Magnetococcus sp. PR-3: one gene and its partner. The protein of the gene in region 2 binds, or shares a complex with, the protein of the main gene of each other region. Links are inferred from orthologs where the notes say so. Each region holds a gene or a part of one and is shown on either strand. Other genes may lie near its edges.

Region 1 (2,766 bases), on a different replicon or contig from region 2:
CTTATCGGCCATAAGAGCGAAAAGCATGACATCCACCCCACCCTGTTGACGAAAAAAGTCGGCACAGCACTGTGCAGCAACAGGGTTATGGGCGCCATCCAGCCAGATTGAGGGTTCCGTCGCTACCTGCTCCAGGCGCCCAGGCCAGTATGCCGAAGCCACACCTGACCTAAGATCATCCTTAGAGAGAGACCACCCCATTTGCATTAACTGACGGGCCACAGCGACCGCTTGAGCAGCATTATCCCACTGATGATGGCCCGCCAAGGCAGGCTGTGGTAGTGGAATCCGCCCCTCCTCATCCTCATACCACCCAGCAGGACCAGCCTGCCAGTGATAGCTCAAACCTGCCGCCAGGAGAGGTGCGCCTACCTGCTGGGCGTGAGCTTGGATGACAGAAAGTGCCTCATCATCCGCAGGTGCCGCCACCACAGGCACGCCCTTTTTCAAAATCCCAGCCTTTTCTCGTGCAATACTGGCCATATCGCTACCCAGATAGGCTTGATGGTCCAACCCCATGCTGGTAATGGCCGTTACTGTGGGGTGAACAACATTGGTGGCATCCAAACGCCCCCCCAAACCAGTTTCCAACAAAACCACCGTTTGAGGATCTTCTGCACACCAGATCTGAAAAACACCAAAAGCAACAGCCGTCAATCGCTCAAAAAAGGTTGCTTCTTTAGAGGCTTCTGTATCGAGCACCCTCTGTGCCTGGGCACGTAACAGCCCATCATCAACCGGTTGCCCATTGCGCTGAATACGCTCATGAATGGTTATTAAGTGAGGTGAGGTGTAGGTGGCAACGGTGTACCCTGCAGCCTGCAGCATGGCCGTTAAAAATGCGATAAGAGAGCCTTTTCCATTGGTGCCTGCCACATGGATAACCGGCCCTAACTGGGCATGGGGTTGCCCTAAGGCGGCTAACAACGCCTCCATACGCGAAAGTCCCAGGTCAATGGTACAATTGGCCTGGGACTCGTTTTGCGTTAGCAGAGCATCCAAAATGGAAGCGGCAGGATCCAAAGGGTTAGGCCCCTGCAGACTCTTCACTGTTCTCTGAGCCGTTCCCTTCTGGAATCATGTCTGCACGGTTAAGCACAGGCTCTTGCCAGGAGGTCATACGGGCCAACAGATCAGCCAGCATATCCCGCATTTTGTCACGGCTGACAATCATATCCAAAAAACCATGCTCCAGCAGATATTCACTACGCTGGAAGCCAGGGGGCAGCTTTTCGCGTACCGTCTGTTCAATAACACGTGGCCCGGCAAAGCAGATCAGCGCATTGGGCTCTCCAATATGGATATCCCCCAACATGGCGAAGGAGGCCGTTACCCCGCCACTGGTAGGATCCGTAAGCACCACAATAAAGGGCAGCCCTTTTTCCTCCAACTTGGTTAAAGCTGCAGAGGTTTTAGCCATCTGCATGAGAGAGAGTATCCCCTCCTGCATACGTGCACCGCCAGATGCCGCAAACAGCACATAGCCACACTCGGCTTCTGCTGCAGCCAGGGCACCTTGGGCCACTTTAGCACCAACCACAGACCCCATAGACCCCCCCAAAAAGTGGAAGTCAAACGCAGCCACAACAGCAGGCACCCCTTTAATGGTTCCTTTAAAAAGCCGCAGTGCATCGTTCTGCCCTGTCTTTTTCTGGGCATCCTTTACGCGATCACGGTACTTTTTTGTATCTTTAAATTTAAGGGGATCAGCCGGTTGTATGTTGGTCAACAGCTCCTCACGCCCATCCTCATCCAACGTAATATCAATACGTCGCTGACCTGAGGTACGGAAGTGGTTATCACAATGCGGGCAGACATCTAAAGAGCGCTCTAGCTCTTTTTGAAACAACGCCTGTCCACAGTTGGGACATTTGATCCAGAGCCCTTCTGGGGTTTGCGCCCGACGGCTTTCACTCTTGATCTTGGGCAGAAGACGGGTCAACCAGCTTTTGGCTTGGGAATCTTCAGTCATCGTTCCACCTAACTAGGTTAAATTACGCTCACCGACACAAAAGATCGGGGCGTTTATGAACCGGCATCCTTTTGGCCGCGGCGAACCGCAGCAACAAAACGATGCATCTTGTCGAGATCTTTCAGACCAGGGGCGGACTCCACACCACTGGAGACATCGACCCCATGGGGCTGCACACTGCGTACAGCAGCCTCCACATTGTCCGGGTTCAACCCCCCTGCCAGGATCAGCGGCCTTGGCAGTTTGGTCTCCCGTAACAGTTGCCAATCAAAGGATTCTCCCGTACCACCGTAGGCCCCTTTAACCTTGGCATCCAACAACAGCGCCCCAACGGGCCAACGATCCAAACCCAGCAGATCACTTGCCTGAGCAACCCGTATGGCCCGTATAGCCCGCGCCCCATATGGGCGACAATGGGTCGGTGCTTCATCCCCATGCAACTGTATACGGTCCAAGGCACACAGCTCCAGGGTACGTACCACGGCTTGTGGGGCAGCGTTGACAAACAGACCGACTACCGACACAAAAGGTGGCAGATCATGACGCCACTGCGCCACCTGTTCTGCGGTAACGGCCCTGGGGGATTTGGCATAGAAGACCAAACCAATGGCATCCGCCCCGGCTTCATGAGCTGCCCAGCCATCTGCTGGGTTTGTGATACCACAAATTTTAATCTTAACCGACACTTAAACAGACCCGCCTGCCAGCAACTCACCCAGTGCTTCACCCGGTTTACCACCGCGCATTAACGATTCACCAATCAGGAAGGTATAGATACCCGCTGCATTGAGCTT
Region 2 (7,614 bases):
ACATCAATTTGATATCCGCTTAAGTCATCCCGGTTCATGGTTAAACGCCCCCCCCTCCACACCCATTTTCATGCAAGTCACAGGGCGGGCAGACACCCTAAAAGTTGAAATTTCTGAGTTACAACCCACCCCTCAACCATAAAATTCATCGGACACCTTACACATCTAAAGCACGATACGTTCTCCTATATGCATGCGCTCGGTTTATAACAGACAACACATGATCAAGCATATACATCTTTAATCATGCAAAACAGATACCTATTTCTCCTATCTGTACATACACTCCATTAGATATAACCCCCCCTTATGCACTGCAAAACTTTTAATTCCCTCACAGCTCGTCTATGCTCTTTTAGTATAGCTTACGGTTAATTAGCTGCATTTTTTGAGAATATATGGTCAAAGTTGACACATGTACAACTCGACCAAAAATGGCGATTTAGACTCATTCTATTTTTATGATCCCGCTGAAATCGCATGGATGCAGACCCACCATTTAACTTATCAAGATAGGTTTAACCATGTCTTTGCGTCTGAAAATTATTTTTCTTGCGACCCTTTTAATTGTTACCGTCATCTCCACACAAGGTCTCTACTCAAACTGGCATATTGCCGATGTACTCACGTTACATGTAGAGGAGAGACTCCAAGGACAAGCGCTGGCCACAGCGGCCAGGCTAGAAGATCGGCTAAACCGTACCGAAGCCGACCTTGCGGTTATCGCTGCGCACAAGGATCTGGAAAACACCTTCACCTCCTTACTCTTTGAAGATTATGAAGGGGTGACCGAAGGCTTAAGTAACCTGGAGATGTTCTTACAGCGTATTGCCCAAGCCAAACCTGAATACAACCGATTACAGCTGACTCAAAGCAAAGGAACACCCTTACTTCAGTTAGAATATGGTGAACGTAAAGAGCAGTTTACAGAGATGCCTAATGGGGACGCTCTAACATTTTTTCAACAACAGAACAATCGCCCATTCCACCGTTTTATCACTCGCCCGACCGCCAAAGAGCCAGGCCTCTATTTACAGACGGCCATGCCATTGATCGTAGAAGGTAATTTGGATGGCCTACTCTGGGTGGAACAGCCCATACAAAGACAGTTAAACAGCTGGATGAGTGATCTCCAAGCGCAGGGCTTTACCGCACTGTTACAAACCAAGCAGGGTAAACTGCTGGCCAAGACAGCGGTCGATCAACAGACGGTTAAAGCCCTATCCAGCAACCATTTAAAAGGGTGGGAGCGTTTTAACCAACCCATTGCTCAACACCAGTGGCATATGATCATTGCCAAACAGAGCCAAGTGGCTTTTGCGGTTGTTCATGAGCTGATTCAAAGCAACATTCTTATTGCAGCTGTTCTGGTTCTTCTTACGGTGTTGGGTAGCCATATCATGGTGGGGCACCTGACCCGCCGTATTGACCGGATTACCGCCACATTAGAACAGTTACGTCAGGGCGAACTCATTCAACGCATTCACATTCCCCATAAGACCGATGAACTCGATCGTGTCGCCATGGGGGTCAATGCCATGGCAGAAAATCTTGAAAACACTGTCCGCGGTATTCTTCTGCAAACCATGTCGGTCGCAACGGTGGTGAAAGAGTTACGCCATGTCAGTGAGCAACTGACCAAGGATAGCCACAACGCGACCCAATGGTCCAATGAGGTGGTACGACAGAATGCCAGTCTGGATGGTACCGTTTACAGTCAAAAAGAGGCCCTTGACCAAACCGAAGCTCAAGCCGCCCGTATGACTGAGGTTGCACAAGAGCTCTCGCAATCGGTCTTACGTATTGCTGACAATGCCTCAGCGGCCAGTGGCAATGCCACCACAGTCGCGGCAGCAGCCGAAGAGATGGCCACCAATGTAGAGGGGGTAAACAACAACCTTGTCAGTGTTGGAGACTCCATCATGCAAGCCTCAACTGCGGTGGAAAGGGTTCGCAACAGCTTGCAGGCCATTAACGCACTCTGCCAACAGGCAAGCCACGCTTCACGAAAAGCAGATGAGAGTGTACAACTTAACCAACATGAAGTGAGAAGCCTACTAACGGCAGCGGACCAAATTGGTAAAGTTGTTGGCATGATCAACCAAATCGCCAGCCAAACCAATATGCTGGCACTCAATGCATCCATAGAAGCCGCAGGTGCTGGTGAGGCCGGTAAAGGGTTTGCTGTGGTTGCCAATGAGGTTAAAGAGCTGGCTTCAGAAACAGCCAAAGCCACCAGCACCATTGCCAGTCAAGTCGAAGAGATTCAACGAATCAGTGGCCGCGTACGAGAAGCCTTTGATCAAATAAGTGGAGAGGTCGCAGATATCTCTCACTCCAATGAAGCCATTACAGAAGCCGTCATGGCACAGGATCAAGCGACTGAAGCCATTATGGATGCCATGCATCAAGTAACCCATGCAGCCCAAGAAGTGACGCAAAACGCCACAGAACTACAAGATGCCGCCTCAGAGGTTGCTCAAGCTGCATCTGCAGCGGCCGTCAATGCTGAGGTCATCGCGACAGATGCGGCTCAAGGGGCCGCCAGTGCCGAAGCTGCCGCTCAAGCCAGTAGTGCCAGTCAGCAGTTAACCTACCAAGTTAAAGAATCAGCAGAAGATATTTTCTGTGCCTCGATTGAGGTACAAAAACAGGGGCTGCGGGTTGTAGAGACCATTGAGCATATTGCCGGGTCCAACAACCACAACCGGCAACTGACCGATGTCATTGAGGAAATCAGCGATAATCTAAACCATTCGGTTCACCACCTTGATGTGGGTGGCCATGCTTTTGAGATTGGTGAGGTTAAACAAGCACATCTCGCGTGGCTGGGTAAGCTTGAGGCTGTTGTACGTCAACGAGAAGCCCTTTCACCTCAAGAAGTTGCCAGCGGTCATGAGTGTGCATTTGGGCAGTGGTATTATCAGGAAGGCACTCAACAACTGGGCCATTTAAACAGTTTCCAAGCGGTAGAAAAGACCCATTTACACATTCATGAACTGGCCCGTGAGATTGTCCATTTGGTGCATGATGGTGAAGTAGAAGCAGGCCGACAGCAGATGACACAGTTTCAAGATACCCGTAAGGATCTTTTCAAAGCGTTGGATCAGCTCTTTTTGGACCGTGATGCGGTACAGAGCAGCCGTTAATGAATCGGCAAGACAACAACCTTCAAGACTGACCCTATCAACATAGCACAGCGAACCCATGGATAGGCATCCGCACCTTTTCAGTCCAAAGCTGATCCAGCGATCCCCACTTGGTCAAACGAGAAGCGTATCTCTACGATCAAGCGCTGGGCAAACTTTGTCTTTAAAAATGAGGCCATACAGAGAATCACCCGCCTCTTCTAACTTTACGACGCTCTATATGTAGAGTAAGGACAGAGAAAATCCTTTACTTTGATGCCGTACCCCAGACCATGATCAACAGAGCGACGGGTAAGAGTGCTCTACGCCCTTACTTTCTATGCGGACACAACAGCACCGACCTACCAAAGCCTTTGGGGGGCAACAGCAATCGGCCACATGGCACTTGTGTACTGAGCATCTTTAAGGGATAAGGCGGATTGAACGGTTGGCGTATCGTCTCAGGTATGTGTTACTTAAGTGTTCCATACAGCAGATATTTAATCGCTTAGAGGTTCTGCTCTACCACCGAGACCCCCTCCCTAACCGACCTCAACCTAGCCCAGGTATGGTGTGTGACAGGGCACGATCAGCATGTATGGCTCAACCAAAAGATGGGCAGGATGCGACGGAAACAGAACCATGCAAGCCAGAGAACACGCTGTAAAACGGCCCAGGCCAATGGGGGGATACAAAGACAGCTGTACTGTTTGCGCGGGGATGAAGATTAAAGCAATGCCTCGGGTTCATCCGCATTTAGTGATGTCTCATACTGCCACCAGGCATAGAGGTTACGCATCCCCCTAAACTGCTGTTTTTCATCTAACCCATAGCCAACCAAGCGGGTATCTGGAACCTCAAACCCTACATAGCGCACAGGAATTTTCTCCGCGCGCTCAACCGTTTTGTGCAACATCACCACAAACTGAATAGAACTGGGTTTAAGCGGTTCAAGACCTTTCATCAACCGCATAGCGCTATGACCTTGATCTAAAAGCGTATCGACAACCCAGATATCTTTCCCTTCCAGCAGTACTTTATCTTCCTGTGTAAACATTGGGATATGTTCACACGGCCGTGAAGTGGTAAAGGCAACAGGTACCGTATGGTCCAAAGCACGCATCAGATCCGCACCAAATACAAAGCCCCCTTTAAGAACCACCAAAAGAACCGGATCTTTACCCACCATATCTTCACGAATCTGCACACCGAGCTCAGCAACGCGCTGGGCAATGTGTTCTTTATCGATAAAGGGCTCTAGGTGATCCAGGTTGGCTTTGGCCTCAGCACGTTGAGTCACAGGGGTAATCCTTCACTGATGGTGCACCGCAAAGCGGCTACTGTATATAAAAAACGGGTCTCTGATTATGCATCAAAGACCCGTCTAAATCCTCACTAAATGACTTCACTTACCCAGAAAACGCTCTAGGAAGTGAAGATCATATTCACCACTAATAAAAGCGGCATCCTGCATAATACGCTGATGGAGCGGAATGGAGGTCGCAATGCCACCAATAATATACTCATCCAGCGCCCGCCGCATACGGGTAACCGCTTCATCCCGGTTACGACCATGAACAATCAGCTTGCCAATCATAGAGTCATAATGGGGTGGGATCCGGTAGCCTGTATAGCAGTTGGAGTCGACACGTACACCACCACCACCAGGGGCATGATATTCGCTGATCAAACCCGGTGAAGGCAAAAATGTTTCTGGATCTTCCGCATTAATTCGACACTCAATAGAGTGACCACGCAGCACCACATCGTCCTGAGAAAAACTCATGGGAAGGTTGGCCGCAATACGGATCTGCTCTTTCACCAGATCCATACCCGTAACCATCTCGGTTACAGGGTGCTCTACCTGGATCCGCGTGTTCATCTCCAAGAAAAAGAAGCTGCCTTTATCGTACAAAAACTCAAAGGTCCCTGCCCCTTCATAGCCTACAGCATGAGCGGCTTTAGCGGCCAACGTGCCCAGCTGATGACGCTCTTCTGGGGTGACAGCAGGAGAAGGTGCCTCTTCCAAAATTTTCTGGTGACGACGCTGCAAAGAGCAGTCACGCTCACCTAAGTGCACCGAGTTACCATGCCGATCACACAGAACCTGAATCTCCACATGTCGTGGGGCTTCCAGGAATTTTTCAATGTAAATAGCATCGTTACGGAAGAACTGGCGGGCTTCATTACGGGCAACCGTATAGGCACGGATCAAGCCAGCCTCAGCATGAACCACTTTCATGCCACGGCCACCACCACCACCAACCGCTTTAATAATGACCGGAAAACCAATTTCCCGCGCAATACGCAGGGCATCTTCTTCACTGGTAACTGCGCCTTCACTGCCCGTAACCACGGGTACTTTGGCAGCGATCATGGTTTTACGGGCTTGGACCTTGTTCCCCATCAAGCGAATAACTTCAGGATCTGGACCAATAAAGGTCAGACCTGAGGCTTTGACGATCTCAGCAAACTCCGGGTTTTCGGATAAAAATCCATACCCAGGGTGAATGGCTTCCGCATCCGACACTTCCGCTGCGGCCATAATAGAAGAGATGTTCAGGTAGGAATCCATGGAGGACGCAGGCCCCACACAGACCGATTCATCTGCCACTTTAACATGCATAGAGTCTGCATCTGCAGTGGAGTGAATAGCGACGGTCTGGATACCCAACTCCTTACAGGCACGGTGCACCCGTAAGGCGATCTCACCACGGTTGGCTATGAGTACTTTCTTGAACATGGGCTTACACCGGCTCGATGAGGAACAGCTCTTCACCAAACTCCACTGGGCTGGCGTTATCCACCAGAATTTTCACAAGACGCCCGGACTGCTCGGACTCAATTTCATTCATCAGCTTCATCGCTTCGATGATGCAGAGTACTTGACCTTTTTCAATAATATCCCCCTCTTTGATAAAGGCCGCCGCATCCGGCGAAGGGGATTTATAGAATGTACCGACCATAGGAGAGGTCACCGCAACCGCGTTGCCTCGATCCTCAGCCACCTCACCAGCAGCTGGGGCTGCTGCTGCTGCCGGTGCTGCCACAGGCATACCCGCAGCGGGTGCCGCAGCCATAGGAGCTTGAGCCATATAGGCTTGAGGAGCCGCAACAACAGTCTGCTGTACGCCACGGCTAATACGCACGGTGCTGCCCTCTTGGCACACCTCAATCTCCGACACATCAGTGCCGTCGAGCATTTTGATCAATTGACGAATCTCTTTGAGATCCATAATACGCTTCCTTATGGCTTGGATGCTGCCTGATCATTCAGGTGGGCTACACCGGCTTCCATGGCATAACCATAACCACGGATGCCCAAACCCACCACCTGTCCCAAGGCGATATCACTAACGTAAGAGTGGTGTCTGAAGGGTTCCCGCTTGTGGATATTACTGATGTGTATCTCCACCACAGGTTTTTCAGCAGCCAACAAAGCGTCCCGAATGGCCACCGAAGTATGGGTATAAGCCGCAGGATTGATGACGATTAAATCGGCATTTTCCCGAGCTTGCTGAATACGGTCTACCAATGCCCCTTCATGATTGGATTGATAGAATGAGAGTTCAGCCCCCAGCTGTTTGGCCTTAGCCGCACACAATGCTTCAACATCCGCCAGGGTCTCATGACCATAGAGCGAGGCCTCGCGCAGACCCAACATATTTAGGTTGGGACCGTTCAACACCAGAATACGCCATGAGTTGGATGGGGACATACCTTTGCCCTTCAGTTTCCCCGGTGCCATACCGGGGGGATCATTGCGACCTCATCCCCAAAATCAAAATTCAATCCAAAACAGAGGATACCGATTTCTGTCGCACCAACAGTATAGAGAGGTTACACAAAAGGTTCAGGGGAAAATCGCCATTTCTGGCGTTTTTTTGTAAAAAAAATGACAAAAACGAGGGATTTTGACTGATTCGCGCCTATTTCATCGCTTTTTTTACCATCTACCAAAAAGGCTGAGTGATCGAGAGCCAAAAATGAAAAAGGGCAAAATCTGATGATTTTGCCCTTTTAGACGCTTATTCAACGAAATTTCAGCCAAATTAAGGCAAAAATATCGATACATATAGATGAGTACACATAATCAGCCGCGTTGTGTCCGATAATCTTTTACCTTATCCAACAAGCCCTTCAAGCGGCTATCCTGCCCCTGTCGGGTTTTGGAGGTAAAGTCGTAGACATAAAGCCGACCTAAAAACCCCTGTAGACGCCACATTTGCCGCTGCTGATCTTCATTTAAAACCACAGGGCTCGGAGCTTCAATCGCTTCAACGCATGGAACTGGCGCTTGCCTCTCTGTTTCTAGAGGTTCTGGCTCAGCCTCTTCAACCACCTGTGGAACGTTTGCAGCAGCTGCGTCTGGTGTTTCCTCAGGCTGAGCCCCGCGAACAGCATCATTCAATGTATGGATGGTTGCCCGGTAAGCTCTTGCTGGTGCAGCACCAAAACGCTCCAGCTCCTTCTCAATACGCTCTTC

The links. Proteins that work in one complex are often made in the same cells at the same time.
Region 1: the proteins of accB (region 2) and accD are in contact, whole or in part, in a solved structure (PDB 8UXZ), measured with the Escherichia coli proteins. The link is inferred for Magnetococcus sp. PR-3 from one-to-one orthologs.

The regions. Positions count from the first base shown.
Region 1 is NZ_JBAHUQ010000001.1:146,153-148,918, forward strand. It holds accD (acetyl-CoA carboxylase, carboxyltransferase subunit beta), read right to left. Parts: upstream 1,973-2,766; coding sequence 1,028-1,972; downstream 1-1,027. Other genes in the region: V5T57_RS00615 (bifunctional folylpolyglutamate synthase/dihydrofolate synthase), read right to left, coding at 1-1,023; V5T57_RS00625 (phosphoribosylanthranilate isomerase), read right to left, coding at 2,026-2,658; trpC (indole-3-glycerol phosphate synthase TrpC), read right to left, coding at 2,659-2,766.
Region 2 is NZ_JBAHUQ010000004.1:50,902-58,515, reverse strand. Bases 4,621-7,360 are described here. They hold accB (acetyl-CoA carboxylase biotin carboxyl carrier protein), read right to left. Parts: upstream 6,365-7,360; coding sequence 5,876-6,364; downstream 4,621-5,875. Other genes in these bases: V5T57_RS04220 (hypothetical protein), read right to left, coding at 7,222-7,360; aroQ (type II 3-dehydroquinate dehydratase), read right to left, coding at 6,376-6,846; accC (acetyl-CoA carboxylase biotin carboxylase subunit), read right to left, coding at 4,621-5,871. Also shown: V5T57_RS04250 (DUF748 domain-containing protein), read left to right, coding at 1-142; V5T57_RS04245 (methyl-accepting chemotaxis protein), read left to right, coding at 525-3,149; V5T57_RS04240 (phosphoribosyltransferase), read right to left, coding at 3,856-4,428; more of accC, read right to left, coding at 4,534-4,620; more of V5T57_RS04220, read right to left, coding at 7,361-7,614. UniProt on the Escherichia coli protein: This protein is a component of the acetyl coenzyme A carboxylase complex; first, biotin carboxylase catalyzes the carboxylation of the carrier protein and then the transcarboxylase transfers the carboxyl group to form malonyl-CoA.